Regions from separate parts of the Nitratidesulfovibrio sp. genome, predicted to be linked through region 1. Evidence: predicted binding sites of a transcription regulator. Region 1 holds the regulator's gene; each other region holds the start of a gene.
The links. Region 1 encodes sigma-54, which starts transcription at its own class of promoters, with help from an activator protein. Its sites were predicted from a motif close to CTGGCACGGNNNNTGCTT; they were not measured.
Positions count from the first base shown of each region.

Region 2: flgB (flagellar basal body rod protein FlgB) is a predicted target of sigma-54. The motif match lies at 5,521-5,538, and genes of this name have one in related genera.
Region 3: ABWO17_RS11925 (ammonium transporter) is a predicted target of sigma-54. The motif match lies at 3,091-3,108, and genes of this name have one in related genera.
Region 4: ABWO17_RS10840 (flagellar hook protein FlgE) is a predicted target of sigma-54. The motif match lies at 3,138-3,155, and genes of this name have one in related genera.

Region 1 is NZ_JBDXXH010000002.1:649,403-657,162, forward strand. Features, by position in the region: gene rapZ (RNase adapter RapZ) at 1-325, opposite strand, end outside; gene ABWO17_RS05855 (PTS sugar transporter subunit IIA) at 606-1,055, opposite strand; gene hpf (ribosome hibernation-promoting factor, HPF/YfiA family) at 1,065-1,619, opposite strand; gene rpoN (RNA polymerase factor sigma-54) at 1,741-3,174, opposite strand; gene lptB (LPS export ABC transporter ATP-binding protein) at 3,548-4,264, opposite strand; gene ABWO17_RS05875 (LptA/OstA family protein) at 4,270-5,007, opposite strand; gene lptC (LPS export ABC transporter periplasmic protein LptC) at 5,004-5,870, opposite strand; gene ABWO17_RS05885 (KdsC family phosphatase) at 5,867-6,394, opposite strand; gene kdsA (3-deoxy-8-phosphooctulonate synthase) at 6,384-7,196, opposite strand; gene pyrG (CTP synthase) at 7,742-7,760, opposite strand, start outside.
Region 2 is NZ_JBDXXH010000007.1:61,957-69,716, reverse strand. Features, by position in the region: gene ABWO17_RS12585 (FliI/YscN family ATPase) at 1-451, opposite strand, end outside; gene ABWO17_RS12580 (FliH/SctL family protein) at 543-1,307, opposite strand; gene fliG (flagellar motor switch protein FliG) at 1,294-2,310, opposite strand; gene fliF (flagellar basal-body MS-ring/collar protein FliF) at 2,279-3,898, opposite strand; gene fliE (flagellar hook-basal body complex protein FliE) at 4,235-4,567, opposite strand; gene flgC (flagellar basal body rod protein FlgC) at 4,587-5,024, opposite strand; gene flgB (flagellar basal body rod protein FlgB) at 5,024-5,434, opposite strand; gene ABWO17_RS12550 (tetratricopeptide repeat protein) at 6,073-6,633, shown strand; gene ABWO17_RS12545 (permease) at 6,983-7,760, opposite strand, start outside.
Region 3 is NZ_JBDXXH010000006.1:125,996-133,755, forward strand. Features, by position in the region: gene ABWO17_RS11910 (AraC family transcriptional regulator) at 1-172, opposite strand, end outside; gene ABWO17_RS11915 (hypothetical protein) at 367-792, shown strand; gene ABWO17_RS11920 (P-II family nitrogen regulator) at 1,032-1,370, opposite strand; gene ABWO17_RS11925 (ammonium transporter) at 1,380-2,870, opposite strand; gene ABWO17_RS11930 (peptidylprolyl isomerase) at 3,471-5,363, opposite strand; gene ABWO17_RS11935 (aconitate hydratase) at 5,487-7,412, opposite strand; gene ABWO17_RS11940 (sigma 54-interacting transcriptional regulator) at 7,739-7,760, opposite strand, start outside.
Region 4 is NZ_JBDXXH010000005.1:124,470-132,229, reverse strand. Features, by position in the region: gene ABWO17_RS10845 (AAA family ATPase) at 1-1,186, opposite strand, end outside; gene ABWO17_RS10840 (flagellar hook protein FlgE) at 1,523-3,028, opposite strand; gene folD (bifunctional methylenetetrahydrofolate dehydrogenase/methenyltetrahydrofolate cyclohydrolase FolD) at 3,516-4,382, opposite strand; gene eno (phosphopyruvate hydratase) at 4,696-6,000, opposite strand; gene ABWO17_RS10825 (type III pantothenate kinase) at 6,278-7,066, opposite strand; gene ABWO17_RS10820 (hypothetical protein) at 7,459-7,728, shown strand.

The DNA.
Region 1 (7,760 bases):
GGGTGGTGGCATAGCGCCGGTTTAGTACTGCGGGGTTGGCCTCTATGAACACCACGGCCGGGCGCACGCCCATGCCCTGCAAGCGTTCCAGGGTTTTTTCCAGATTGCGGACGAAGTTGCTTTCGCGCAGGTCCATGCCCAGCACCAACCCCTGATAGTGGGCCAGCGCCTCCCGGTTCAGGATGGTGACCATCTGCGGGGCAAGGGATGCGGGCAGGCCGTCCACCGTGAAGTAGCGCAGGTCTTCCAGCACGTTGAGTACCGTGCTCTTGCCCGCGCCGGACAACCCGGTGACGATGATGACGGGAAAGTTGGCGGTGACCACGGGGCTTCCCGCATCCGCAGCCTTGACGGGGGTGCCGGACGCGGCGCCGGAGGCTGTACCAGGTACGGCGACAGACGCCGCCGGAGCGGGGGGCGTATCGGACGGCGTGGCCTTTGTGGGCATGGCGGACTCCTCGGACGGCCCGTGCCGGGTGCCGTTTCAGGGGCGCGATGGGTGCGCGACAACTGCGAGTGGGAGGTGCGCGGTACGGTCAGGCAGTGGGGCGGTGGCCCCGCCCTGCTCCGTCGCTCCGGACCTGCCGCGCGTCAGGTGGTGCGCGTCACGTCGTACGCATGAGGGCCGTGAAGGCCTCGCCGTCCTGCGCGTCGATCATGGCGCGGCGGAACTGCGGATCCTTCAGCAGGCGGGAGATGTGGGCCAGGATGCGCAAATGCATGCCCGCCACCTGTTCCGGTGCCAGTACCAGGAAAAAGAGGTGACAGGGTTTCATGTCCAGCGCGTCGAAGTCGATGCCCGGCACGCTGCGCCCCACGGCCACCACGATGTCGTTGATGTTCACCAGCTTGCCGTGGGGTATGGCCACCCCGTCGCCGATGCCGGTGGTGCCCAGCGACTCGCGGTCCTGCAACACGCCCAGCGCAACGGCGGCATCCACTTCGGGATGCCGCCGCACCACGGCCTGCACGAGTTCCGCCAGCACCTCTTTCTTGGTGCTGGCGGAGAGCTCGGACAGGATCAGATCATCTTGAAGATACTCCGAAAGCCTCATGTATGGTGCCTAGACGACCGGATCGATAAGGCCGAAATCGCCGTTGCGACGCCGGTAGATGATGTTGACGCGTTCCACTTCGGCGTTCAGGAACACCAGGAACTCGTTGTCGCCCTGGTCAAGCTGCATGGCTGCCTCGTCCACGTGCATGGGCTTGGGGGCGAAGTGGTCGGTACCGGTGATGGTTCGCTCCTCGCCTTCGCCCACGGTGCCGAAGGTGAACACGTCAATGCCCTTGCCCAGCTTGCCCAACTTGTCGGACTGGACGGAACGGCGGCGGTCCTTCAGCTTTTCCATCTGCTTGCGCAGCTGGGATTCCAGCTTTTCCAGCACCAGGTCGATGGTGGCGTACATGTCTTCGGACTGTTCGACGGCGGAGAAGGTAAAGCCGTCGCCAGCCATCTGCACTTCCGCCTTGTGACGGAACTTGTCGACGGAAAGGTTCACCTGCATTTCCAGGGCGGATTTGCCGACGAACCGGCCAAGCTTTTCAAGACGACGGCGGGCGTACTTCTTCAGGTGGTCGGAGGGTTCGAAATTCTTGAAGGTGAAGGCGATGTTCATACGCTCCTCCTGTGGTGAGAGGGGGAAAGCGGCGCGCGGCACGCACGCTGGGTGCGGTTGCCGGGTGCGCCGCAGAAGACGGATGCCGCCACGCGCATGGTCTGGCGCGGGCCTCGGACCGTCAGAACAGCTCCTTCCGCTTGGAAGAGGAGGGAATGTCCATGGCAGTACGATACTTCGCAACGGTCCGGCGGGCAATATTGACTTTGAGCTGTTCCTTCAAAATTTCGCCGATGCGCTCGTCGCTCAGGGGGTCGTGCGGGTCTTCGCCGCTGATCAGCTTCTTGATCAGGGCCTTGACGCTTTCGGAACCCACCTGGCTGCCGTCGTCCAGATCCAGCGCGCTGTTGAAGAAAAACTTCAACTCCATGATGCCGTGCGGTGTGGCCACGTACTTGCTGGTGGTGATGCGGCTGACGGTGGATTCGTGCATGCCGATGTCGTCGGCGATATCCTTGAGGATGAGCGGTTTCAGGCGCGAAACCCCGTCCTCGAAAAAGCCGCGCTGATACTTCACGATGGATTCCACAACCTTGTACAGCGTGCGTTGGCGCTGGTACAGGCTCTTGATGAGCCACGAGGCAGAGCGCATCTTTTCCTGGAAATATTCGCGTTCGCCCGCGGATGCGGCCGCTGCGGCGGACCGCTCGTACATGGTGCTCAGTTGCAGGTGCGGCAGGCCGTCCTCGTTGAGCATGATGATGAAATCGTCGTCGTACTTGTAGACGTACACGTCGGGGCTGACGAACTGGGGGTCGCCGCCGCCGTAGCTGGCGCCGGGCATGGGGTCCAGGGTCTGGATGAGGTCCAGGTACTCCTTCAGGTCCTCCATGGTCAGGCGGAACTTGCGCAAGAGCGGCTTGTAGCGGCGCTTTTCCAGATCTTCCAGGTGGTCGCGCACCAGTTCCACAAGCACCCTGTCGCGCGTGTAGCCCAGCATCTCGATCTGCACCAGCAGGCATTCCTGCGCCGTGCGCGCGGACACTCCCACGGGGTCGAAGCGCTGCACGGCATGCAGCACGGGCTCCACCTCGGCTGGGGCCACGCCCGCCATTTCGGCGATGTCGTCCACCGTGGCATGCAGGTAGCCCGAGGAAGCGATGTTGCCGATGATCACCTCGCCGATGTCCTTCTGGCGCTCGGTAAGCGAGGACAGGCGCAACTGCCACATCAGGTGCCCTTCAAGCGAGGGCTTGGCGGCGTAGCGGGCCTCGAACGAGGTCATCTCCTCGGGCATTTCCGATTCGCGCACCGTGGACTGGCGGCTGGTGCTGGCAAAGTCGCCCAGGTAATCTTCCCAGTCGGCATCGCGTGCGATTTCGCGGTCGTAGGCAACGTCGGCAGCTGCGGTGGCGGCTTCGCGCGGGTCGGGCACCTCGACCTGGGGCGCCTCGTCCTGGGCTTCCTCCAGAAACGGGTTTTCCAGCATCTCCTGCTGCACCGTCTCGACAAGCTCCAGTCGCGAAAGCTGCAACAGCCGGATGGCCTGTTGCAGTTGCGGCGTCATCACCAGCTGCTGGGTGAGCTTGAGCTGTTGCCTGAGTTCCAATGCCATGCGTGGGCAACCCCTATGACCCTGCGTCGAGACCGTATGGCCCTGCGCCGGGATCCTGTAACCTTGCGTTGAGGCCGAACGAGATGACGACGCGACGAGGTGCGCGACGGCAAGCAAGAAACGGCCCACTGTGGAAATGTGTTCCCTTCCCCAAGAGGTTAGGGAAACCATGCCATAGAAGCAAGAAGTATGCAACCGCTGTCGCCAACACGTCGCAAACCATCGGCGGCCCCTTGCGCCCCCTGTCCGCAATCGCCTGTCGAAGGCGCTGCCTCCAACGGACACGGCGCCCCCGCAAATGCGGAAGGCGCCGTGAACATGGAAGGGGTGGCCCCTTGCGCATTTGCCTGGCAGGACGTGAAACCGGCAGTCGTTACAGCGAAAAGCCTTCGCCCAGATACACATCCCGCGCGCGCGGATTGTCCACGATATGAGCTGGGGTGCCTTCCAGTATCACCTCGCCCTGGTGCACCAGATAGGCCCTGTCGCAAATGTGCAGGGTTTCCCGCACGTTGTGGTCGGAAATGAGCACCCCGATGCCCCGGTTGCGCAGGCCGGTGATGAGCTGCTGGATGTCGTCCACGGCCAGCGGGTCGATGCCCGCGAACGGTTCGTCCAGCAGGATGAACTTGGGCTCGCGGATCATGGACCGGGCGATCTCCAGCCGTCGTCGTTCGCCGCCGGAAAGATGCAGGGCCACGGAATCGGCCAGGTGGGTGATGCCGAAGTCCTCCAGCAGCATGTCGCTGCGTTCCTTCTGCTGCGCCCTGGAAAGCCCGGTGTGTTCGAGAATCATCTGAAGGTTCTGGCGCACGGTGAGCCGACGGAAGATGGAGCTTTCCTGCGGCAGGTAGCTCAGTCCCACCCGTGCCCGTTCGTGCAGGGGCCAGTCGGCGATGTCGCGGCCATCAAGCTCGACCCGTCCCGATGTCGGCTTGATGATGCCGATGAGCATGTAGAACGTGGTGGTCTTGCCCGCGCCGTTGGGGCCAAGCAGCCCCACGGTCTCGCCCTGGGTCACCGTCAGCGATACGCCGCGCACCACCTCGCGCTGGCCGAACTGTTTGTGCAGGTCCTCGCCGCGCAGCATCGAGCTCACTGGGCAGCCCCCTTGGAGGTGGCATCGCCCGTGGAGGCGTCCCTGGTGTCGTTGACGTCCTTGGGGTCCTTGGAAGCGGGCTTGGCGTCCTTGCCGTTATCCCTGGATTCGCCAAGGGGGTTCACGTCGCCGGACGAGGTGAACACCGCCTGCACCCGCTTGGTGGAGGTGCCGCGCACTTCGCTGCGGTTCTCGCGGGTGTAGAAGGTGATGATGTCGCCCTTGATGCTGTTCTCGCCCTCGTGCAGCACGGGGTTGCCTTCCATGACCAGCACGGCGTTGTCCACGGTGTAGGTGGCCTTCTCGCATTCGCCGGTACGGGTATCGCGCTTCATGCGCACGTTGCGCTCGGCCACCATGCGGTCGATCTCGCCCGCGTCCATCCCACCTGGGCCACCCGCCCCCGTCCCGCCAGAAGCGCCCGAAGTGCCCGAAGTGCCAGACGCTTCCGCACCCTGCCCTGCCCCTGCCTTGCCGGACTTGGCCGCCTTCTTGCGAAGGTGCAGGGTAATCTTTTCGGCCCACATCTCGAAGTCGGGCCGCTGGACGTACACATCACCCTCGAAGACCACTACCTGGCCCTTGGCGTCGTACTGCATGCGGTCGGACTTGACGGCGGTGGGCACGTCACGACGCACCTCGGTGGCCGATTTGGCGTCAGCCGCCACGGCGGGGGCCGAAAAGGTCAACAGCAGCGCCACGCACAGCGCGGAGCGGATGCCGGTATGTCTCATTGCCTGTTCTCCTGCTTGGTTGGCTTGGATGCGCCCGCGTCCCGCCGCGCGGCCTTGGGGGCCGCTGACTTCTTGTCCGGTGACGTTTGGTCGGATGACTTCTTGTCCGGCGACTTCTTGCCCGACGACTTCTTGTCCGGCACCTTCTGCGCGGTCTTCTTTTGCGCGGCGGCCTTTTTCTGCGGGGGAGTGGGGGCGGCTGCCTTGCGGGCGTCCTGCGCCTGTCCGGTCCTGACCGAAGTCGCCCTGGTGGTCGCGGCCTTGTCCGTAGCGGGCTCGCCGTTCACGCCGCCCGAACGAGGAACAAGCAGCATGGACACGCCGTCGCTGCCGCGCAGCACGTCGCTGGCCATGTCCCATTCCAGCCTAGTGGCGTTGCCCGAAAGGCTCTGCCCCTCTATGCGGGCGCCTTCGGGAAAATACATGGTCCGGCTGGTGCCGTTGTACACCATAAGCCTGGCAAACAGTTCATGGCGGTCGTGGGTGGCATGCACATCGTCCCACATGCGCATCATCTGTATCTGCTGCTGCACTTCGCCCTTCCTGGCCACGATGCGCAGCTGCCTGCCGCCGTCCATCTGGTAGACAAGGTCGGGCCTGTCCACGTCGATGGCGTTGTTGCTCTGGCGCAACTGGGCCCAAGTGGCCTTCAGCCGCCACAGTTCAATGCCCTTTTCGCCCTGCACCAGCTCGATACCCTTCATGGCCACACCCACCGCCTCTTCCAGCGTGGTGGCATCGGTAACGCCGCCGGAAATGGCCGATTCCAGCGCCTGGCGCATTCCGCCCTGCCAGCGCCACGCGGCGGCCCCGCCGACAAGCAGTGCCACCAGCAGCAGGATCAACAGCGTACGGCGTCTCATGCCTGCTCCGGCCAGCTTTCCAGCATGCGGTCCAGCACCCCCTGCTCCACCAGCAGAAAGCGGATGGCTTCGCGCACGGCACCGTGACCGCCGTTGGTGGTGGTCACGTAGCGGGCCAGGGCCTTGACCTCTGGCTGGGCGTTGGCCACGGCCATGGGCAGGCCCACCAGCTTCAGCGGACCGAAGTCCACCCAGTCGTCGCCAAGGTAGGCCACCTGCGACCATTCAAGGTCATACTTGCGGCGAATGGAGTCGATGCATTCCGACTTGTGCAGGAAGCCCGCGTGGTAGTCCTCTATGCCAAGGCTGCGGATGCGCGCCTCGACCGCGCCGGAGGCAAGCCCGGTAATCACCGCAACGGTGATGCCAGCGGCCTGCGCCAGCTTGATGCCCAGCCCGTCCTGCACGTTGAAGCGCTTGGTCACCCGGCCTTCGTCGTCATAGTACAGGCCGCCGTCGGTCATCACGCCGTCCACGTCCAGCACCAGCAGCGAGATGGACCGGGCCAGGTCTTCAGCTCGCATGGGGCAGACTCCAGAGGGCGGCAAAATCGCGCAGCAGCGGGGCCAACCTGTCCAGCGGCCAGCTATTGGGGCCGTCGCACAGGGCGTGGTCGGGGTCGGGGTGGGTTTCCAGGAACACCCCGTCGACCCCGGCGGCCACGGCTGCCCGGGACAGCATGGGCACGAAGCGGCGGTCGCCGTCGGACGAGGTGCCCTTGCCGCCGGGCAACTGCACCGAGTGGGTGGCGTCGAACACCACCGGCACGCCGAAGCCCTGCATGATGGGCAACGAACGGAAGTCAACCACCAGATTGTTGTACCCGAAGCTGGCCCCGCGTTCCGTCAGAAGGATGCGGTTGTTGCCGGTGGAGCGCAGCTTGTCGAGCGCCGGGGCCATGTCCCACGGGGCCACGAACTGCCCCTTCTTGACGTTGACCACCCGGCCCGTCTGGGCGGCGGCCAGCAACAGGGTGGTCTGGCGGCACAGGAAGGCGGGAATCTGGAGCACGTCGGCCACTTCGGCCACGGGCCGGGCCTGTTCCGGCTCGTGGATGTCGGTGACCACGGGCAGGCCGGTTTCCTGCTTGATGCGGGCCAGCCATTCCATGCCGCGCGCAAGTCCGGGGCCGCGAAAGCCGTCCAGCGACGTGCGGTTGGCCTTGTCCCACGAGCTTTTGAACACGACGAACAGCCCGGCGGCCTCGGCCGCCTCGCGCACGGCATGGGCGGTGTCCAGGGCCAGTTCCAGGCTTTCCAGGGCGCATGGCCCGGCGAAAATGAACCGGCGCGCCTTCAGGCGCTCGTACAGGGCGTCCGGCGTCATGCCGCCGGATGTGGCCGGGGCGACCGGTGATTCGGGGGCCGGGGTGGTGCTGGGTGATTCGGGATGCATGGTTCTCCGTGGCGGATGAGGGCGCGGTGCCCCGGCCGCATGCGGCACGTGTGGTCGCATATGGCGCGCGCGGGCGGTGCGCTTCGAAAATATGCAGTGTGGCTGCGGGCGGTGCGGGACGAAAAGGGCGCGTCCCCCCCCCTGCCCCGCCGGACGCTTTTACCATCAGTCGGCGGCTTTCGCCACATCGGTTTGCCGATGGTCCGGCGAAAGGCGGACGCTTTCAGGGAAAGACCGGCGATGACCACGCAAGAGGCAAACGCTTGCCACGCAGACACGTAACATTGCGACGCAATGCCGCCTCGTCAAGGGATACCGGAAAAAAGGGATACGGAAAAAACAGGCGCACGGGGCACGACACCGCGTGCGTCCCGCCCTATCCACGCCGTCCCCCGCCGACGCCCCACGGACGGCAACGCGCCTTCCGCGGGGAAGGCGCGTTGCGTCATATCCGTGATGTGCGTGCCAGCGGCGGGCTACTTGCCCTTCTTGCCG
Region 2 (7,760 bases), on a different contig from region 1:
GGGGCGAGGCGTACAGGGGGGCCACGCCGCTGGTGGCCACGTGGACGCCGCTGTCCAGCGGCGCGCCAAAGGCGTCGAAGGCGCGGCCCAGCAGGGCATCGCCCACGGGAAAAACGGGGGGCAGGCTGGTGTTGCGGATGAGACTGCCGGGGCGGATGCCGCGCAGGTCGCCATAGGGCATGAACAGCAGGCTGCCGTCGCGAAAGCCCACCACCTCGGCGGCAATGCCTTCGCATGTCGCGGGGTCCGGCGCGGCCCCTTGCCGCCCGGCGCCGCCCGCAAGGCCGGAATCGCACCCTTCGGGCAGCATGTGGCACACCGCGCCCAGCGGGGCCTTTATGCCGCAGCCTTCGGCAACCAGGCCCACCACCTTGGTGACCTTGCCGTAGGTCTGCATGGCCTGCACCTCGCCCAGCAGGCGCAGGCAGGCGGCAGGATCGAGCCCGGACAGGCGGCTGTCGTGCGGGCTGTCTGGCGAGGTCACGAGCGATCCCCAGGCAACGGTTCGGACAGGTCGGACAGGGCGGACAGGGCGGACAGGATCATGGGCGATCCTCGGGCAGGGTCAGCCCGGCCAGCACGTCCTCGATGATCCGGCGGCGCGTTTCGATGGTGTTGTCCACCATGCCGTCGCGACTTTCCACCACCATGCCGCCGGGGTCGATGCCGGCATCGCCGCGCACGCTCCAGGCCTCCAGGCCGGGAAAGCGGTCCTTGGTGGCGGCGATGATGTCGGACACGGCCGGTTCGTCCTCCGGGTTCACGCGCACGGTGAGGGTTCGGCGGTGCTCCAGCGCCTGCACCGACTTCACGAACAGCGTTTCCAGCACGGCGGCGCGTTCCGCGTCCACCACCAGGCCCACGCTGCGTTCCACCGCCGCGCGCATCAGGTCCACCAGGTCACCGCGCCACGCGGCAAAGATTGACGAGCACTGCCCTTGGATAGCGGAAAGCACGGCGGACACCGATTCGCCCATGGCCGCGCGAAACTCGTCCAGTTCGTGCTGGGCCTGGGCCATGCCCTCGGCGTAGCCGTCGTTGCGACCCTGCTCGTGGGCGGCGGCACGCAGCACCTCGGCCTCGGCGCGGGCCTGGGCCAGCACGTCGGCGGCCTTGTCCAGCACCTCGCGCGCCCTGGCTTCCGCCTTGGCGCGCACGCGCGCCATGTATTCCTCTTCGGTGGACTCGTCCCACAACGGGCGCGGGTTGGCGCCCTCCATGCCGGTCAGGGTGGTCTCGGAGAAGGGGGTGGGCCCCATGAAGATGGTGCCCCACCGTTCCGGCTTGCCGGAATCAGACGAAGACATCTCCGCCTCCGCGGCCCACGATGATGCGGCCCTCGGTTTCCAGTCTGCGCACCGTCTTCACGACGTTCTGCTGCGCGCCTTCCACGTCGGACAGGCGCGTGGGGCCCATGATCTCGAGATCTTCGCGGATCATGGTGGCCGCGCGTTCCGACATGTTCTTGAAGAACTTCTCGCGCAGATCCTCGGAGGCGCCGCGCAGGGCCATGGTCAGATCCTCGTTGGAAAGTTCCTTGAGCAGTTCGCGGATGCCCCGGTCGTCCAGCGCCTTCACGTCCTCGAACACGAACATGAGGTTGCGGATGTCTTCGGCCATCTGCGAGGATTCTTCCTCGATTTCGGCCAGCACTTCTTCTTCGGTGGCGCGGTCCACGGCGTTGAGGATTTCGGCCACGGAGGGCACGCCGCCCACCTTCTTGCCTTCCTTGCCGCCCATGGCGATGAGCTGGCTTTGCAACACCTTGTCCACTTCCATCAGCATGTCTTCGGGCACGGCTTCCAGCCGGGCAAGGCGCATGAGCACCTCGGGGCGCACGCCGGCAGGCAGGTTGGTCAACAGCTCCGCGGCTTTTTCCGGGTGCATGTGCCCCAGGATCAGCGCCAGGGTCTGCGGGTGTTCGTTGCGCAGTATCTGGGCCAGCAGGCGCGGGCTGACGTTGCCCAACTCGCGGAACGGCGCAGGGCCGGAGTCGAGGTTCAGCGAGTCCATGATGTACTTGGCGGTCTCGCTGTCCAGGTTCTTCATGAGCATGCGCTTCACGGCCTCGGCACCGCCGGAGATCATGTCCTGGCCGGTGACCAGGGCGTGGTGGAATTCGCGCAGGACGTCCTCCACCAGTTCCTTGGGCACGGTCTCCAGCTCCACGATGGCTTTGGAGACGGCGGCGATTTCCTGCCGCTCCATGCGCTTGAAGATTTCGGCGGTAAACTTGTCGCCCAGGGCGAGAAGCAGGATCGCCGTCTTCTGGGGCCCCTTAAGCTGCTCCAACCTTTGTTCCGTCGCCATGCTTCAACCAGCTCCTGATGATGCTCACGGCCTGATCCATGTTCTGTTCGGCCATCTGCAGGGCGTGAGCCTTGATGTCCTCGATCTTCTTCAACGCGTCCAGCGCGTCCATTTCCTCGTCACCCTCGATGAGCGCAAGGCGCTCTTCACCTTCGGGCAGACCTTCCAACCCTTCGATCATCTCTCCCTCCACGCGGGGACGGATCATGGCGAGCACCACCGGGCGCACCACCAGCACCAGGAACAGGAAGACCAGCAGGGCGTTGAGCAGCGGCTTGCCGAGGCGCAGGGCGTAGTCCATGACCAGTTGGGCAAGGCTCGATTCCTGCTGCACGTCCGGCCCGCCGAACGAAATGCTGCTTACCTCGATGGTGTCACCGCGCGAGCGCTCGTAGCCCACGGCATTTGCCACCAACTGGCGGATGCGTTCGACATCTTCAGCCTTGCGGGGCACGAAGGTCCACTGGCCGTCCGCCCCCTTCTCATACGTGCCGTCCACGATCACCGCAACGGTCAGGCGGGAGATATCACCCACCTGGGCCACGATGTTCTGCTCTTCCTTGTTGATCTCGTAGTTGGTGGTGCGGCTTTCGCGGTTGCCTTCCTGGGTGGAGGCCCCCCCCGTGGGCGAATCGCCCCGGAAGTTGGCGTCGGGCGATCCGGCCTCGAGGTTGGAGCGGCCGCGCTGCGATTCTTCGCTGCGCTGTTCGCTGCGCACCACGGTCTTTTCCGGGTCGTACAGTTCCTTGCGAATGGTGCGCTGGCTGAAGTCGAGGTCGGCGTTGACCTTGGCGATGATCTTGCCCGCGCCCAGCACCGGGTAGAGCAGCTCTTCTATGCGCCGCTCAAGGGTCTGCTGCATGCGCAGCTTGTGGTCGAGCTGGGTGGTGGTCATGCCGTTGATGCTGCCGTCCTCGTCTGGGGCGTACAGGATCTTGCCGGTGGTATCGGCAATGGACACCTTGTACTTGTCCAGCCCTTCCACGGCCATGACCACCAGGTTGACGATGGCCTGCACGTCCTTGGGTTCCAGCTTCTTGGTGCTGTCGCGCAGCTTCAGCACCACCGAGACGGACGGCTTCTGCTGTTCTTCGATGAACAGGCTGCGATGCGGAATGACCAGGTGCACGCGCGCGCTTTCCACGTTGGGAAATTCCGAGATGGTGCGCGAAAGTTCGCCTTGCAGGGCCCGCTGGTAGTTGATCTTCTGGACGAAGTCGGTCTGGCCCACCTTTACCTGGTCGAAAATCTCGAAGCCGATGCCCTGGCCCACCAGGTTGCCTTCACCGGCCACCTTCAGCCGCAGGTCGTACACCTTGTCGGCGGGCACGGTGATGGAAGAGCCGCCGCCCTCCAGCTTGTAGGCCACCTTGTCGGCCTGCAACAGCTTGACCACGCGGCTGGCGTCCTCGGGCGACAGGTTGGAGTACAGCACCCGGTAGTCGGGACGGTTGATCCAGAACACCAGGCCGAAGAACACGGCCACCACCGCCACGGCCATGCCGGCGATGAAGATGCGCTGCGAGATGGAGATGCGTTCCCAGAAGCCCTTGGCCTTCTGGATGACGTCTGCGAGAGCGGGAGCCATGTGTTCTTCCTCCGGGGGCGTCTCTGGCGAGTGGTCGTGATGCTGTAAGCCGTGTGTGCAGTCTCAGGAAAGGCCGGGACAAACATTCGGGGGCATTCGGGTGATTCCCGTCGCCTGCCGAGCGCTTGGCGTGGTCGGATTCTCGTTCTCCGGCGGGAGGCACCCCGCCGGGGCATTCGGATGATTCCCGTCGTCTGCCGGGCGTCCCGATCTGCCGGATTTCCGTTCTGCGGCGAGGAAGGCGAGCTTTTTACGAAGGGAGCGTACTTTTCTCGTACGTGACCGGAGTAAAAAACGATGCCTGACGACGCCGCAGGGCGGAAGGTCGGCAGATCGCTAGAATTGGATGCGACTGAGTTCCTTATACGCCTCCATGACCTTATTCCGCACGGCGGAGGTCATGTTCACGGCAAGCCCGGCCTTTTGCAGGGTGATCATCAGTTCGTGCACGTTCTGGGTTTCGCCGGAGGCGAAGGCCTGGATCATGCTGGCCTTTTCGGTCTGCATGTCGTTGACCTTGGTCAGCGACTCGGAGAGCGTGTTGGTGAACGTCTTGGCCTGAACGCCCGAGGCCGTGGACGCGGGGGTGGTGCGGGTGGCCTGTTCGGCCTTCATGAAATTGCCGAGGGCGTTGGAATACGCCTTCAGTCCTACTGCCTGGATGCTCATGGCCGTGTCTCCCCGCTGCCTAGCGGCTGATTTCCAAGGCCTTGGTATACATGGCCTTCACGGTGTCGATGGTGGTCACGTTGGCCTCGTAGCCGCGCTGGGCGGTCATCAGGCTGGCCATTTCCTCCACCACGTTGATGTCCGGGTAGGCGACGAAGCCGTCCTGGTCCGCGTCCGGGTGGCCGGGCTCGTACACGCGCTTCAGGGGGCGCGAGTCGGTGGCCACGTGCATCACGCGCACGCCTTTCAGCTCGCGGTCCAGGGCGCCCTTCATATGCTTGGAGAAGGGGTCGTCCACGTCCTGGGCCGCCATGATGGTGGTCTTGCGCCGGTAGGGCCCCCCGTCCTCGGTGCGGGTGGTCTTCACGTTGGCCAGGTTCATGGAAATGATGTTCATGTTCGTGCGTTCCGCATTGAGTGCGGAAGCGCCGATATCAATGGCAGTCATGAAGTCCATTACTTCTGCCCTTCCTGTATGATGTTCTTGACGCCCTCGAGGTTGCCGCGAATGACGGTGGAAAGGGCGGTGTAATGCAGGGAATTCTTGGCCATCTTGGCCATTTCCTTGTCCAGGTTCACGCGGTCTTCGCCATGGATGATGCGCGGCTTGGCCGCCTTTTCCCAGTCGGCGTTGAAACCGTCGGGGCTGAACTCGGAGGGCATGTGGCTCTGCTCGGTGCGGGTCATCCGCCCCTTGGCGTCCAGCCCCAGCGCCGCCTGCAACTGCTTCTCGAACTCCAGTTCGCGCGGCTTGTAGCCGGGCGTCCGGACGTTGGCGATGTTGCTCATGACGACATTCTGACGCTGGAGCTGCATGTCCATGACCTTGCCGACAAGGTTCACATGCGGTTCGTAAAGGCTTTTCATGCGGGATTCCTCCCCTTTTCGCCCCTGGGGCTGAACCGCCAGGGGGGGTGGTGACCGACGTGCGGCCCGTGGATGCACCCCCGGTTCAGCAAGAGCTGTTCCAGCACCATGAATCTTTTTAATTTCAAATAACTACATACAAAAAACGTTGTTTCGCACGTACCGCACCCGCCGGAATGACGACGCCGCCCGGCCATCACGCGGATGGTCGGGCGGCGTTGCTGTCATGCGGGGCATGGGGTCGTGGCGGCAGGATTTGCCCCCCCGTACCGGACAGGAGCATGGCGGAGGGACGGCAAACCGGCGCTTTGTGCCTGGGCAGATGGCGCGCACGGCATGCGGAGGTGACTGCCGCCCAGCTTAACGATTACAAATACAACTTATATATTCATGGGTTGCCTATAGCCCGCCAACCCGTCAAAATGGTGTGGCATGCGGCTTGCTAGGTTCGCTGTGCTCACGACAACTCCGCAGCCAGCAATGGCACGCATCGTGCTAAGCGGAGGGCATGGGCACAGCTTTCCCGTGAGCGTTCGCGAAACCGACAGGCGAACCGCTCCGGCGCCGGACAAGGCGCCCGCCCCGCGCAGCGCGGGGCGACCCAGAAGCGCAATGCCTTACGGCATGGAGGGGAGAACATGAGCAACCATCTCGATTACGAAATCAACAAGGAACTGGGCGAGTGCTACCTTTTCATGGGTGACCTGGAAAAGGCCGAGGAGTACTACCGCAAGGCCGCCGGCAGCAACGGCGTGCATCCGGATCCGTACCTCGGGCTCGCCACCATCGCCGTGCAGCGCGGCAACCTTGAAGCCGCCCTGGTACTGTACCGCAAGGCCGCCAACATCGAAGCCACCGACAAGTCGCTGGCGGGCATGGGCCTGGTGGAAATGGAAACCGGCGCGCACGCAGAGGCCTTCGACCACTTCGTGGCCGCGCTGGGCATGAACCCCGGCAACCTGGTGGCCATGAACGGCGTGCTGCGCCTTGGCTACCACCTTGGGCGCATCGACGAAGTGGTGGCCCACCTGCGGGCCTTCCTGGAACTTTCCCCCGATAAGGACAACGTACGCTTCTCGCTGGCCGGGTGCCTGATCTCCCTTGGCCGCAAGGACGAGGCGCGGGCCGAGCTCGAGACCATTCTCGACCGCGTGCCCGACCACGCCGACGCCCGCGAGATGTACGCCCTGCTCGGGTAGCCGAGGCGCTGGCCGCTTCGCGCGGCAGGCATCGGCAAGATACTCCCCTCCCCATACGATTTTCCGGCCCCGATGCTGGCGCTAGGGGCCGGAAAATCACCTTTCGCCGTCATTCTGCCAACGCTCAGGCGGCGAGAGGGAGCGGAAACGCAGTACGGTCGCATGGCACTTCCCCGGGGGAGTGCCATGCGACCGTCAGCGTTTTTCCGGCGGCGCCAAGGAAAAATGCCTTGGCGCCGGATGCCGCCCGTTCAGGCCCGATCCCGTCTGATCTGGGGCGACAAGAACTGGCCAGCACTCTTCAGGAAGAGCCGAAACGGGCCGGACTGGTTCCGCCAGGCCCGCCAACTCAGACCAGGGCGTTGAACAGATATCCCACCAGCACGATGCCCAGGCCCACCACGCCGAAGAACACGGCCACCAGCCGGGGCTTCAGCACGCGGCGCAGCATCACCGCCTCCGGCAGGGACAGGGCGATGACGGCCATCATGAACGCCAGCACCGTGCCCAGCGCGGCCCCCTTGCCCAGCAGGGCCTGCACCACGGGAATCATGCCCGCCGCGTTGGAGTACATGGGAATGCCGATGGCCACGGCCAGCGGCACCGCCCACCACGCCCCCCGGCCCATGATGGAGGCCATGAAGCCCTCCGGCACGTACCCGTGGATGCCCGCGCCCACCGCGATGCCCAGCACCACCCACGGCCAGACCTTGCCCACGATGTCGCGCATGGCCTGCACGCCGTAGTCGATGCGGCCCGACCAGGACAGCTCCGCGTCATGCTGCTGCTCGGCATCGGCCCGCACCTGCAACACCCAGCCTTCGATGTGGCGCTCCATGCCCAGCCGCCCGATGACCCACCCGGAAACGATGGCGATGGCAAGGCCCGTGCCCGCGTACAGGGCAGCCACCTTCCAGCCCAGCAGGCCGTACAGCATGACCACGGCGATCTCGTTGATCATGGGCGCGGACACCAGGAACGAAAAGGTCACCCCCAGCGGCACCCCGGCGGAGACGAAGCCGATGAACAGCGGCACCGCCGAACAGGAGCAGAACGGGGTGACGATGCCCAGCAGGGCGGCCAGCACGTTGCCCACCGCCTCGCCACGCCCGGCCAGCAGGCGGCGG
Region 3 (7,760 bases), on a different contig from region 1:
AGCGATGCCGCACGCGCGGGGCCACCAGCACGGTGCGCCCCTTTGCCAGTGCCACCTCACCGCTGTCCAGCAGCAGCAGGCCGCTACCGGAACGGCACAGCACGAACTCGTACACATCGTGGGCGTGCCAGGTGGTGGATTCCGCGAAGGTAAGGGAAAAACTCCAGAACATCTTCTGTCCGATCAGGTAAGCATTATGGCCAATCGGCAATTCACTCACCAGTGATCATTGCATAGCATGGTGTTCATGGCAACCAGCAATGCCCCGAATGGATATTCACGCTGGGCATTGCCATACCGGACGCGCCAGCGCACCTGCACTGGCGCACCTGCACCGGACGACACCCGCAAGACACCGGAGGACACATGCACCCCACCGACAAGCCCCACGCCACCGCCGCACCCGGCGACATCGCTTCCAACGGCATCGCTTCCAACATTCTGGAAGCCTTTCACATGATGTGGGACAAGCACCCTTCCCCGGTCATGCTCACCCGGTCCAACCGCACCGTTGTGGCCGCAAACGCGGCAGCACTGACCGCAGGCATAGAGCCGGGGATAAAATGCTTCACTTTGTGCGGTCCGGAAAAGCCCTGCGCCGCATGCAAGGCCAACCAGGCCGTGCGTGACAATGCCTGCGTCCGCAGCCTGAGCTACACCGAAGCCGGAAACCGCTTCGTGGACGGCTACTGGACGCCGCTGGCGGGTGTGCCGGGACTGTACCTGCACTACGCCAACGACATCACCCCCTGCGTGCGCGAGGAACTGCTGCACCCCGGCTGTACCTGCTGAGCAACGGGACAAGGCCGGACATTGCAGACCGGACATTGCAGACCGGACATTGCAGGCCGGACATTGCGGCCCGCGCATGGCGGACGCCGCGCGCAAGTTCCGGCCGACATGAAAAACAGCGGGCCGCCATCACTGGCGGCCCGGCCTGCATGAAAAAAAACGGGGCCGTCACCGCTGGCGGCCCCGTTCGGACGCGCCTGCCATCAGGCCGTCACATGGGGTGGAAGGCAATAGTGCCCTCAGATGGCGTCCACGCCCTCCTCGCCGGTACGGATGCGGATCACCTCTTCAAGGGTGGAAATGAATATCTTGCCGTCGCCGATGCTCCCGGTGCGCGCCGCCGTGGTAATCGCCTTCACCACCTGGTCGCTCATGCCGTCGGGCACCACGGTTTCGATCTTGATCTTGGAATTGAACTGCACCTCGTATTCAAGGCCGCGATAGGTTTCCACGTGGCCGCGCTGACGTCCGTAGCCGCGCACCTCGGTCACCGTCAGCCCGAACACCCCTATGGCGATCAGCGCGTCCTTCACCGCATCCAGCTTGAACGGCTTGATGATGGCCTCGATCTTCTTCATGGCAGCCTCCTACTTCATGGCCTTTTTCAGGTTGAAGTCGGGGTAGGCGGAAACCGCCACCTCGGCCTGGTCCAGCCCTTCCAGTTCCAGTTCCGGATCGACGCGCAGCGGAATCACCTTGTCCAGCAGCTTGAAGAACACGTACATCACCACGAACACGAACACGATGTTGGTGATCATGCCGGTCAGCTGGGCCATGAGCTGCGAGGCATCGCCGTAGAACAGCCCCTTCACGGTGCCTGCCACGCCGTTCAGCCCGTCGCCGTAAGTGCCGTCGGCAAACAGGCCAAGGGCCAGCACGCCCCAGGCGCCGTTGACGCCATGCACCGAAATGGCGCCCACAGGGTCGTCGATCTTCAGGGTCTGCTCCACGAACAGCACGCTGACGCACAACAACAACCCGGCCACGGCGCCGATGCCCACTGCCGCCACCGAGTTGACGAACGCGCACGGTGCCGTGATGGCAACAAGGCCCGCCAGCAGGCCGTTGGCCGCCATGGACACGTCGGGCTTGCCGTAACGCATCCACATGTACATCATGGAAAAGAACGCGCCAGAAGCGGAAGCCAGCATGGTGTTGGTGGCAATGACCCCGATGCGCAGATCGCCGCCAGCCAGGGTAGATCCGGCGTTGAACCCGAACCAGCCGAAGGCCAGGATGAAGCACCCGGCAATGGCCATGGGGATGTGGTGACCGGGCATGGCCACCGGAGTACCGTCAGGCTTGAATTTGCCAAGGCGCGGCCCCAGAACGATGGCTCCCGCCGCTGCCGCAACGCCGCCGGTCATGTGCACCACGGACGACCCTGCAAAGTCGGCCATGCCGTGGCCAAGGGCGAAGTTCTTGCCAAGGGCAGACAGCCAGCCGCCGCCCCACACCCAGTTGGCGAACAGCGGGTACACGAACATGGAAATGAAGAAGCCGTAGACGACGAAGGACTTGAAGGTCCAGCGTTCCGCCATGGAACCGGTGGGGATGGTGGCGGTGGTGTCCATGAACACCATCTGGAACAGAAAGACGGAAAAGATCACCGCGTCATAGGCATCGCCGGACAGGAAGAACCCGGTGGTGCCGAACAGGCCGAAATCCTTGCCCGCGATGGTCACGGTAAATTCGTTGGCCAGCGCCCCGGCGCCGCCCAGGCTGAGCACGCCGCCCACCCCGCCCATTTGCAGCGCAAAACCGCATATCCAGTACCCCAGCATGCCGATGCCGTAGATCATCATGTTCATGGCCATGGTGTGCCCGGCGTTCTTGGCACGGGTGAAGCCCGTTTCCGCAAGGGCGAAACCCGCCTGCATGAACATGACCAGAAAGCCGCACAACAGCGTCCACACCATGTTGATGGCGATGCGGTTATGCCCCACGACATCGGCAACCTTGGCCGCCAACGGCTCACTCTGGGACAGCGTGTCGAACTCTTCCTTGGTGGGTGCTCCCGCCGTCGCGCCGATGACGTCCGCAGCAGTACCGATGGATGCGCCGCTCGGATCAGACACAGGAGCATCATCCGCATATGATGCGCATGATACGAACAGTGTGCACAAGACAATGAGCGCTGTTACGATAGCTTTCAGCCGTTTCATCCCGCATTCCTCACTTCATGCAACACATTTTGCAGTTACATGCACTTCTGCTCGATGCAGATATGGAAAAAATGTTTTTCCCAATACCACCCTTAATACAGAAATGCACGTGGCAGCTACGATGAAACGTGTGAAGCATCTTTCAGGCCAACTCATCAACATCATACTTTTCAGGCAAATACGCAGGCACCCACCACCCAGCCGCTCCCGGATGGCGCCGTATAAACACAAAATTGTCAAAATAATCATTCAAATTTTTACTATTTTGTTCTTATTTCCTCGAACGTCGCTTCCTCTCTCCTCTACAACGCCAAAAGTAATCCTGACGCGGCCCGGCACACACACGTCAAACCTGCCCGCACGCAACACGCTCAACTTTTCAACATGTTAAAAGAACGCCGCCAGACACTCATAAATTTTACATTATTGCAACAAGAGGCGCCGGACAAAAAACTAAGGCCGCCCTTCCTCACGGAAGGGCGGCCTTGCGTCTTCTCTGCTGGCGAACGACGGCTAGTCGTCGAGCATCTTGGCGTTACGCAGTTCTATCTTGGCGGCGGAAGAAAGTTCGCCCACGAACACGCGGAACATCTCCTCGCGCTTGGCGGACAGCACCGTGGCGCGCACCGTTTCTGCGGCGGCGGACCATTCGGCGTCGGTGGGGCGCTGCACGTCCTTGACCCGGAACAGCACAGCCCCCGCAGAGGTATCCACCGGGGTGGCCTGCCATGCGCCGGGGGCGGCGGCAAAGGCGGCATCCACCAGGGCACGGCTCTGGCCGAAGGGAGCGATGACGCCGTTGCGCCCGAAGGCGTCGGTTGCCTTGACCTTGGCGGAAAGCTCGGCGGGCAGGCCATCGGCCAGCTTGGCCCCGGCTTCCTGCGCGGTCTTGACCGCCAGCTTGGCACCTTCGATGCGGCGCACCTGGGCGGCCACCTCTTCCTTCACCTTTTCCAGCGGGGTCACGCTTTCCGGCTGCGATTCCAGCACGGCGGCGATCATGTAGCCGCCTTCGATTTCCAGCGGCGTGTCGATGACCGTCCCTGCCGGGGTGGTGAAGGCGGTGCCCACGGACTGACCCTTCAGCCCCACGGCAACTCCGGCGTCCGCGCGCGAGAACAGGCCCGTGGGCTTGCGCTCCAGCTTCAGCGCCTTGGCGATGTCGTCGATGGACTTGCCCGCGCCCGCCATTTCCAGTGCGGTATCCAGGGCCTCGTGCATTCTTTCGGATGCCTTCTCTTCGCCGAGGCGCTGGCGGATTTCACCACGCACCTCGTCCAAAACGCGGGTGCGCTGGGCTTCGTGCGCTTCCAGCTTGATGACGTGCCAGCCGAAGGCGGTGCGCACGGGGGCGCTGATCTCGCCAGCCTTCAGTGCAAACACGGCCTCCTCGAAGGGGGGCACCATCTGGCCCTTGGTGAACCAGCCAAGGTCGCCGCCCTGCGCGCCGCTGCCCTTGTCGTCGGACAGCTTGCTGGCCAGCGCGGCGAAGTCCTTGCCCTTCTTCAACTGGGCGATGACGTCCTCGGCCTTGGCGCGGGCTGCGGCATCCTCTTCCTTGCTCGCCCCTTCCTGGGCCATGAACAGGATGTGGCGGGCGCGCACGCGCTCCGGCACCACGAAATAGGTGTCTGCGTTGTCCGCGTAAAAGGCGGCGATGGCCGATTCGGGAATCTCCACGCTGGCGGCCAGGCTGGCCGGGGTCAGGGTGACCGCATCCAGGCTGATGCGCTGCGGGTTGCGCCAGGCATCCATGTTTTCGTTGTAGCGTTCGGCGATCTGCTCATCGGTGGGGGTCACCTTGAGCACGTAGTCTTCCAGGGGGAACAGCACGTATTCGACGGACCGGCGCTCGCGACCATAGTCGAACAGGGCGCGGGCTTCCTCGTCGGTCACCGAGGCGGGCGTGGTGACCCGGTCACGCAGCTTCTGCAGCAGCATGTCGTGGCGGATGCCGTCCTCGAAGCGGCCGGGGGTGGTCTGCTGGCCCTTGAGCACGGAACAGTACACCTCGGCGTCGAACTTGCCGTCGCCGTTGCGGAAGGCGGTTATGGACTCGATGGAGCGGCGCAGTTCGACCGGCGACACCGAAAGCCCGATTCGCGCGGCCTCGTCCGACAGCAGTCGTTCGGTGATCATGGACTGCAACACCTGGCGCTTGAGGCCCATCTGCTTCATGTCCTCGGCGGTGATGCCGGGGTAGCGGCTGCGCAGCGCTTCCACCTGGCGCTCGTATTCGCGCCCGAACTCCTGGAACAGGATGGGCTTCTTGTTCACCGTGGCAAGGGCGCCCGACGAACTGTTGTTCATGGAGCCCACGCCCCAGAAGACGAACACGAGGATGATGACGCCGAAGGCAATCTTCACGCCCCACGACTGCGCGTGGGCACGGATCAGTTCAAGCATTGAGAAACTCCATTGCGGTGTGCGCCAATGCCCCCCGGTGCGTCCGGCTGCGCCGGTGCGCATCGGTTGCGTCGGGGGGCCGGGGGTGCCGGAGGCTCCGTGCGGAGTCCCGGCAAGGACACCCTACTGTTTTCTGGAAAGGCGGACGTGGTTCAGCAATCCGCCTGCCCGGATAATATCCAATTCCTTCTGCGTCAAATCGTTCCGCACGCGGATGGCGCCCGCGCCCTCCACCAGCACCTCCACCTCGCCACCGGCGGTGATGACCGAGGCGGGAATGGTCACCGTACCGCCCACGGCCAGCCTGTCATAATCGGCCCGGTCGCACAGGATCAGCGGCAGGATGCCGAAGTTCACCAGGTTGGCTCGGTGGATGCGCGCCAGCGAACGCACGATGACCGCGCGGATGCCCAGGTGCCGGGGGGCCAGCGCCGCATGTTCGCGGCTGGAACCCTGCCCGTAGTTGTCCCCGGCCACGATGACCCCGGTGCCCGCCGCCCGGGCCCGGGCCACGAAGTCCGCGTCCACCCGGCCGAACACGTGCTGCGCGATGGCGGGCACGTTGGAGCGCAACGAGGTGATCTCCGCCCCGGCGGGCATGATGTGGTCGGTGGTGATGTCGTCGCCCAGCTTGATGACCACCGGTGCCGTCACCGTGTCGTCCATGGGCGTGAACTGCTCCAGCGCCACGATGTTGGGCCCGCGCAGCACTTCCACGCCGCTGCCGTCCTTGGGCGGGAAGGCGAACAGATGGCGGATGGAAGGGGCCTTTGCCGGCAGTTCCGGCTGGGCCGGGGGGGTGCCCCAGGTGGCCGGATCGGTGAACTGCCCGTTCAGTGCGGCCATGGCGGCGGTAAGCGGCGAGACCAGGTACACCTTGGCGTCCTTGGTGCCGCTGCGGCCTTCGAAGTTGCGGTTGAAGGTGCGCACGCTGACCCCGCCCGACACGGGCGAGCCGCCCATGCCGATGCACGGGCCGCACGAACATTCAAGGATGCGCACGCCCGCGTCCAGCAGCGGTTCCACCAGCCCTTCGGCGGCCAGCATCTTCAGCACCTGCTTGGAGCCGGGCGAGACCATGGTGTCGGTGCCCACGTTCACCAGCTTGCCGCGCAGCACCTCTGCCACCATGCGCATGTCGGCATAGGACGAGTTGGTGCACGAGCCAATGGCCACCTGGTCCACCGAAAGGCCCGCCAGTTCGGCCACGGGCACCACCCGGTCGGGCATGTGCGGCTGGGCCACCAACGGCACCAGCGCGGAAAGATCGATGACGATCTCGTCGTCGTACGTGGCATCCGCGTCAGCGCAGAGTTCCTTCCAGTCGCCCTCGCGGTCCATGGAGGCCAGGAAGGAGCGGGTGCGTTCGTCGCTGGGGAAGAGGGAGGCCGTGGCCCCCAGTTCCGCGCCCATGTTGGTGATCACCGCGCGCTCGGGCACGCTCAGGGTGGCCACGCCCGGCCCGGCGAACTCGAACACCTTGCCCACCCCGCCCTTGACCGTGAGCAGGCCGAGCAGGTGCAGGATGACGTCCTTGGCGGAGGCCCAGCCGGTCAGGCGGCCTTCCAGGCGCACCTTGACCACGCGGGGCATGGAGATGAAGTACGCTTCGCCCGCCATGGCCAGGGCCACGGAAAGGCCGCCCGCGCCCATGGCCAGGCTGCCGATGCCGCCCGCCGTGGGGGTGTGGCTGTCGGAGCCGACAAGCGTTGCGCCGGGCAGCGCGAAATTTTCCAGATGCAACTGGTGACAGATGCCGGTGCCGGGGGGCGAAAAGATCACGCCGTGCCTGGCGGCCACGGTGCGCAGGAAGCGGTGGTCGTCCGGGTTGCGGAAACCCATTTGCAGGGTGTTGTGGTCCACGTAGCTCACCGAAAGGTCGGTGCGCACGCGGTCAACGCCCATGGCCTCGAATTGCAGGTAGGCCATGGTGCCGGTGGCGTCCTGGGTCAGGGTCTGGTCGATGCGCAGGCCGATTTCGGCCCCCGGGGCCATCTCGCCGCTGACGAGATGCGCCGCGATGATCTTCTGCGTAAGGTTCATGGACATGCTACCCCTCGTGGATTCGGCGTTGCCGGTATGGCGTGCGCGCCCGCGCCGCCCGTAAGCTGATTCGTCCGGCGGGCCGAAGGTCCCTGGGACACGGTGCATCGTATGGTTGCGGGCCGGTGCGATCCGGTTGCGATCCGGAACCCGCGAAACGTCAGGCTGAACAGCCGGCAAAACATCTGGCGATGCGACAGGCACCGTGCGGAACGTGCCGCACGGCGGCCCGCGATGCCGGGGCCACATGCCGCAACCGCCCGCGAACCCGCGCGTGGGGTTCCGGGCGGCTTGTCCGGTGTAGTGCACATCACCGCGGCCCGCAAGGGGCGTCAGGCCACTTCTATGCCCATT
Region 4 (7,760 bases), on a different contig from region 1:
TGGCGATATCATCGCACGCTTCGACGCCATTTGCGAATTGGGCAACGGCAGCCTCGGCAAGTTCGTACTCGGTTTCGGCTGATTGCGTGCGGCGGTCCCTCACGTTTGAGAACAGGCGCGCCTTCAGTATGCGAGCGAACAGATCGCTGCCTGCAGTTTCAGTTGCGATAGCCTGAAAGCAGTCATAGTTGAAATCGTCCTTGAGCTGGCGCGCAACAGACTCACAGAAATGGCTTTTCCCGACACCGGCTTCGCCATGAATAGCGACCACGCGAGCAGAACCATGGCGCGCCTGGCTCTGGGCAAAATGTTGGGCCTCAGAGTTCCTCAAGTCGCCAAAGGGCTCTGCGCTCCCGGCGGTGATGAAGCGAATCATATCCGTAGGCAGGAAGGTTGAATCGGCAACACCCACCTTGGCGAGCACGCCGGCCACTGTCACATTGCGTCCTGTGGACAAATCCAAGCAGACTGGAAGTGATGGCTCGAGGGGGCCTGCTCGAAAAGAACCCAAAGGCTGTTCGGCCGCGTCAGCAATCGCCAGGAAAAGATTAGCCCCCGACATCCCGGAAACGACGATATCGAAAACGACTCGTGCGCCTACGGGAACTTCAATTTGGTCCGGCATGAAAGAATCGTCAGCGACGATCTCAACTCCCCAATTATGCTCGATGCGAACAATCAATTGCTCGATGCGAATTTCACCAGCCTCTTCCTTCTCCTCTGATTTACGTCGCGCCAACAACTGCCCAAGCGTCATGTTGTGGAACTGCGTATGGTCAAAATTTCCCCTGACGTGTGACGAACCGAACAATCTTTCTGCGTACATCTTTGCTTGAGCAGAAAGCGGTTTCGGAGAAACAATAAATAGATTATGCGGTCTGTTTAATATCGCATAGCAAAATATTTTACCTACAACATCAAGACTTAGCGTTCTTGATCTTCTTTTACATTCTATTGCAGCAATAATTATGTCATTGTTCTTGGATGTTTTTCCGCCAACGCGAAGCTTCGGGATATTGCACCGAATTTCAATATCTGCGATTCCACTGAATTCCTCGTTTGAGACATACACACGCCCTTCGTCAAACAGAGAATAATTTTCTTTCTTCAACGCATCAATGACGCGTTGCTGATAGTCGGCCCATGACAGCTTGCTCTCGTCAAACGTCACCTTATGATTAATCATAATTCTTAGTTATCCATGTTTATCTTCACGGTTGTTATGCCTGTCACCTACAAGGACATTTTCAACAAAAAGATCATGAATAGTTGCAAACGAGTCACCCATGGCGCATGTACAACCATATTTCGACGCTGTCCACATGAACACTCGAGAGTGGTTCCCATACGAATCGCCCTGAAATGATATTGCCTCAATGCAGCGCATCTCATGGCGTATGGATTAATCGTTATGCAACGTGTCGGAGCTCCCTGTTTACGTTTTTTCACGTCATGCAAAAAGCCGCCCCAGTACTGGAGGCGGCCTTTCATGCAGCTTGGGTAATCTGTCAGGACTGCGAATCTACGAACGCTTCAGTTCCAGCGCCTTCTGGATCATGGAATCCGCCGTCATGATCGACTTGGAGTTGGTCTGAAAGCCGCGCTGGTAGATGATCATGTTCACGAATTCCCGCTCCATGGACACGTTGGACTGCTCCAGGCTCTTGGCCGCCACGGTGCCGTAGTTTTCGGTGTCGGGCAGCCCCTCTTCCGCCGCGCCCGATTCCTTCGTGGCAGAGAAGTGGTTCATGCCCTCACGGCGCAAGCCGTCTTCGCTGGTGAAGCGGTACAGGGTGAGACGGTACAGGTCGTCTTTCTGCCCGTTGCTGTAGCGACCGGTGATGATCCCGTCCGAGCTGATGTCGATGTCCACCAGAATGCCTTGGGCGTAGCCATCCTGCTTCGCCCGGATTTCCGACGAACTGCCGCCGTAGGCCGTGGTGCTGACCGCCGCCAGGGTGGCCCCCGCCATGCCCATCAGGCTGGTGGCGTTGGACCCGACCGCCGCCGGGCTGCCCGCCCCCGCCGTCCATGCCCCGGTGGACGAGGACAGGCCGAGATCCAGCCCCACCACCTGTGTCCCCCCGCCGCTCGCGAAGGTGGCGATGAACTGCGGCAACCCGTCCGCCCCGAACGACGCCGGTGCCCAGTTGCTGAGGTTGGTGGCGTCCGTGCTCGTGGGCGTGTAGGCAGACATGTTCACCAACTGCCCGGATGAATTGAAGGTAAGCGTGCCGGACATCAGCAGCCCCGCAGCGGACGTTCCGGCCATGGCCGAACCGTCGTGCGCAGGGTCCATGCCCACCACGAACTCGAAATACTTGTTGCCGCCGCTCTGCCCGGCACCGTCGAAATAGATGGTCACGTCGTGGGCGTTGCCCGTGGCGTCGTAGACCTTGATAGACTGCTTGTACGTATAGGCCGAATCGCCCAGCGGGGTGTCCGCCGCGCCGTTCCACTTGGACAGCAGCGAAAAGTACGGGTTGGCCGCATCCGACGACCTGTCGCCCGAACCCAGGTTGTTCAGTGCCGTGATGGACGTTGTGGCCTTGGGGGGCATGACGTTGCGCCCGTCCGCGCCCGGCGGCAGGCTGATGGGGCCGGTGGCCCCCTCCACCCCGTCGGTGATGGCTCGCCCGTTCAGCACGAAGCCGTTGGGGTCCACCAGGCTTCCGTCCTTGTCGAACCGGAAGTTGCCCGCGCGGGTGTAGTGCGTCTTGCCGTCCAGCGTTACCTGAAAGAACCCCTTGCCGTTGATGGACAGGTCGGTGACAGCGGAGCCCGATTCGTACGGCCCCTGTCCGTGCAGGGTCCGGATGTCCGTCAGGCGCGTGCCAAGGCCCACCTGGCTGATGGAGGTGGTTGCCGAGTTGCCCGTGCCTGCGTACTGGCTCATGAGGTCCTCGAACAGCGCCTGCTGTTGCTTGAACCCCACGGTGTTGACGTTGGCCAGGTTGTTGCTGACCGCCTGCATGCCCTGCGCCAGGGTTTTCATGCCGGTGGCGCCGGAATAGAGGGCGCGTAACATGCGTATCTCCTCGGGCGCGAAGTACCCCGGTCCGTGACGCGTTTCGACTGCCTTCCCGACGGAAGGCAGGCACGCGGAACCGGGGAAGATTCTTCCCTGAGGGGTCGCAAAGCACGAGCCGTGCCAGCGCTAAGCAACACGAAGCAACCTTGCGGAATGTAAAGACAGGCGTACCCCCCGCATTCCAACGGGCGGCAGAACCTGCCCAGGGTCCGGGCAAGGCCGCCGGCTCGGGTACCGGACACACCCCTTACGGGACATCATGCGGCAGGGCGCACCGCTTCCGCGCACGCCAACGGGCAACGGGCCAGGCACACGGCTCCGGTGCATGCCGCGCGCTGTCCCGTGCTACGCGTCAACCGCTTCAACGCGACAATCGCCCCAACGCGGCAGGGCCGCACGGCAATCGCCGCGCGGCCCTGAAAAGCGTCACGCTCGGAAGCCGGGCGCAATGGCCCGCCTCCCTCCGCAAATCCCGCCAGCACGACTACCCGGCAATGCCGGTGCGGGCCTTCCACGAAATCACGGTATTGATGAGCAACTGGGCGATGGTCATGGGCCCCACGCCGCCGGGCACCGGGGTCATGGCCGAGGCAATGCAGGTGATGTCGTCATACTTGCAGTCGCCCACCAGCCCCTCGTCGGTACGGTGAATGCCCACGTCCACCACCACCGCGCCGGGCTTGACCATGTCCGAGGTAACCAGGCAGGGCCGCCCGGCCGCCACGAACAGAAAGTCCGCCTGGCGGCATTCCTCGGCCAGGTTCGGCGTGCCGGAATGGCAGACCGTCACCGTGGCGTTGGCGTACTTGCCGGGCGCGCCCAGCATCAGCGCCAGCGGCTTGCCCACGATGTTGCTGCGCCCCACCACCACGGCCTTCTTGCCCGAAGGCGAAAGGTCGTACCGCTCCAGCAGGGTCATTACCCCCGCCGGGGTACACGGGCGAAAGCCGGGCAGGCCCAGCGCCAGACGGCCCATGTTTTCGGGGTGAAAGCCGTCCACGTCCTTTTTCGGGCTGATGCGTTCCAGGCAGCGCTGGCTGTTCAGCCCCTTGGGCAGCGGCAGTTGCAGCAGGATGCCGTCGATGTCCGCGCGCCCGTTCAGTTCGTCGATCAGCACTTCCAGCGTTTCCTGCGTGGTGTCCACAGGCAGGCGGAACGCCTCGGAGCGGATGCCCGCCTCTTCGCAGCCGCGCTCCTTGTTGCGCACGTACACCTGCGAGGCCGGATCCTCGCCCACCAGAATAACCGCCAGCCCCGGCGCGCGGCCAGCCGCTGCAAGCCCCGCCGACACATCTTCCTTCAATTCCGCGCGAATGGCCGCAGCCGTCGCCTTGCCGTCGAGCAGCAACATGTCTCCAACCTCCCGAAATCCGGCGCGCGTGCGCGCCGCCTGTCCGATTCCGCTGCCCGGCACCGTCTTGCGTTCCGGTTGCATTCGCCATGTATCGCCGCCTTGCCCCCCTCAGGAGAGTAGGCGGCGAGATATCGGGGCGCTGCCCCGTGCCCCGCCGGGGGAGCATGCTCCCCCGGCCCCCCCGTTTTGGGGGCGGGTTCATACCGAAATTTCCTGCCGGACCACGTGCAACGCTCTGCCGCGCCTGCACGCCGAAAGCAAAAGGGAGGGAGCCACGCAGGCCCCCTCCCCATTATCACGCAACAGTGCGCTACTCCTCGATTTCTTCTTCGAAGCCGAAGTGCGCGCTCATCATGGGCCCGAAGTAGATGCCCGTGTCGTCCAGGTCTTCCTCGATGCGCAGCAGTTGGTTGTACTTGGCCAGCCGGTCGCTGCGGCACAGCGAGCCGGTCTTGATCTGACCGGCGTTCAGGCCCACGGCCAGATCGGAGATGAAGTGGTCCTCGGTTTCGCCCGAGCGGTGCGAGATCACCGTGGTGTAGGCGGCCTGCTTGGCCATCTCGATGGTGTCCAGGGTCTCGGTCAGCGTACCGATCTGGTTCAGCTTGATGAGGATGGAGTTGGCCACGCCCTCGTCGATGCCCTGGGCCAGAATGTCGGGGTTGGTCACGAAGATGTCGTCGCCCACCAACTGGATGGTGTCACCCAGCTTGTAGGTCAGTTCGCGCCAGCCGTCCCAGTCGGCTTCGGCCAGGCCGTCCTCGATGGAGATCAGCGGGTAGCGCGTGGTGAACTCGCCCAGCCACTCCACCATCTCGGAGTTGGACAGGTTCTTGTTCTCGCCCGCCAGCACGTACTTGCCGTCCTTGTGGAATTCGGAGGCAGCGGCGTCGATGGCCAGCGCGATTTCCGCGCCGGGAATGTAGCCCGCTTCCTCGATGGCCTTCATGATGTAGCGGAAGGCTTCGTCGTGGTTCTTCAGGTTGGGGGCAAAGCCGCCCTCGTCACCCACGCTGGTCACGTGGCCGTCGGCGGCCAGCAGCGCCTTCAGGGTATGGAAGGTTTCGGCGCCCATGCGCAGCGCGTCGCGGAAGGTGGCCGCGCCGATGGGCATGATCATGAATTCCTGGATGTCCAGGTTGTTGGGCGCATGCGCACCACCGTTGATGATGTTCATCAGCGGCACGGGCAGCACCTTGGAATTCACGCCGCCCAGATACTGGTACAGCGGCAGCCCCAGAAAGCTGGACGCGGCGCGCGCGGTGGCCAGGGACACGCCCAGCATGGCGTTGGCACCCAGGCGCGACTTGTTGTCGGTGCCGTCCAGGTCCAGAAGGGTGTTGTCCACCTGCACCTGACGCAGGGAATCCAGCCCCACGACGGCTTCGGCGATTTCACCCATCACGTTGTCCACGGCCTTTTCCACGCCCTTGCCCTTGTAACGGCCCTTGTCGCCGTCGCGCATTTCCAGCGCCTCGCGGGTGCCGGTGGAGGCGCCCGACGGCACGGCGGCGCGGCCGGTGTGGCCCGATTCGACGGAAACCTCCACCTCGACGGTGGGATTCCCGCGGGAGTCAAGGATTTCCCTCGCCCAGACGGATACGATGGTGCTCATCTGCATCTCCTTGGTCCTTTCATGTTCGTCGGGTTTCGGTCGGAATGTCGATACCAGACGCGAAGCGTCGAATGTCCGTACCTGACGCGAAGCGTCGAAACGTGTGCCAGACGCGAAGCGTCGAAACGTGCGGCCTGACGCGAAGCGTCGAAACGTGCGGCCTGACGCGAAGCGTCGAAACGTGTGCCAAACGCGAAGCGTCGAAACGTGGCCCAGACGCGAAGCGTCGAAATGTTCGCAAACGTCCATGCCAGACGCGGCGCGCCGCGCGAAAACGCTAGCGCAGGCCGCTTTCCAGATACAACAGCCGCAGGCCCTCCAGCAGAAGGTCGGGCCTGACGTGGTCGAAACAGCGGCTCACCCGCGCGATGTCCCGGGCAAAACCGCCCGTGGCCACCACCTCGATGGGGCCGGGCAGCACGCCGCCAAGGCGGGCCAGCACCCCTTCGGTCATGGCGGCAAAGCCGAAAATGAAGCCGTGGTTCAGGCTGGTGGTGGTGGACCTGCCGATGACCGGCGTATCTTCTTCCACTTCCAGGCTGATACGCGGCAGCTTGGCCGTGCGCGACGACAACGCCCCGGCGGACGAAAGCACACCGGGACAGATCAAACCGCCAAGATACGCACCCCCCTCCACGCAGTCAAACGTGGTGGCGGTGCCGAAATCCACGGATACCAGCGACCGGGGGCCGGGGTACAGCCGCCGGGCGGCATAGGCGGCCACCAGCCGGTCGGCACCCACTTCGGCAGGTCGCTCGTAGCGGTTTTCCAGCGGAATGGCGATGTCGCCGGGGGCGAACAGCAGCTTGCGATACAGGTAGCGTTCGCAGGCACGGCGGATCAGCGGATTGACGCCGGGCACCACCGAACTGGCCACGCAGGCCCCCACGTCCGACGGCCCCAGCCCGGCGTGGCGCAGCACCTCCAGCAGGCGCAGCCCGATGGAGTCGGCCGTCTGGCCGGGGTCTGTGGGCAGCACGTACGAGGTCAGCACGGCGGTTTCCACCGCTATGCCGATCTTTACGTTGGTGTTGCCGATGTCGAACAGCAGGAAATGCTGGGTCATGCCGCTTCCGAATATATGGATGTGGCCGCGCGCGTCCCGTGCACGATGCACCTGTGCGCAAGTGTAGCCTGTTCGGACGGAAACGCAACCGTGGCGCGCCGCTTCGCCTACCTCAAAGCGGCCCGATTCGCAACGGTCCGCCACGGGTCATCCGAAGCACCCGACCTTCCGGCGCATCTGGGGCATCTGGGGCACCTGGGGTACCCGGGGTACCCGGCCCACCACCGGATGTCGGCAACAACGCGCGCCTTCTTCTTCGGCGCCGGTCCGGCCCCTGGCGCCTGCCGACCATGCAGCCCGTGCCGCGCAGGCCGAAGCGTGCATTCCGTGCAGCTTTGCACGTCACTTGCATCATTGCCGGGGCATACGGAAAAAACTTCCAGGAGACCGCCATGACCACGGGCATTACCCCCCTTTCGCAGGATACCTTCTCGCACATCGACTCGCTGCTGGCCCGCGCCCGCGAGGCGACCGAAGCCAAGCGCACCTCGCTCGACGCCACCGGCACCCAGACTTCCCCGGCAGGGCAGACAACCACGCCCGTCCCCACCGCCGAGGCCGACCAGGCTTACAGCGCGGTCATGGACATGCTGGCGGCTCCCTCCAGCGATGCGCACCGCTCGCTGGACCCGGAACGGGTAGCCCGGCTGCTGGACCTGTAGCCCGGCTGCTGGACCTGTAGCCCGACGGCTGG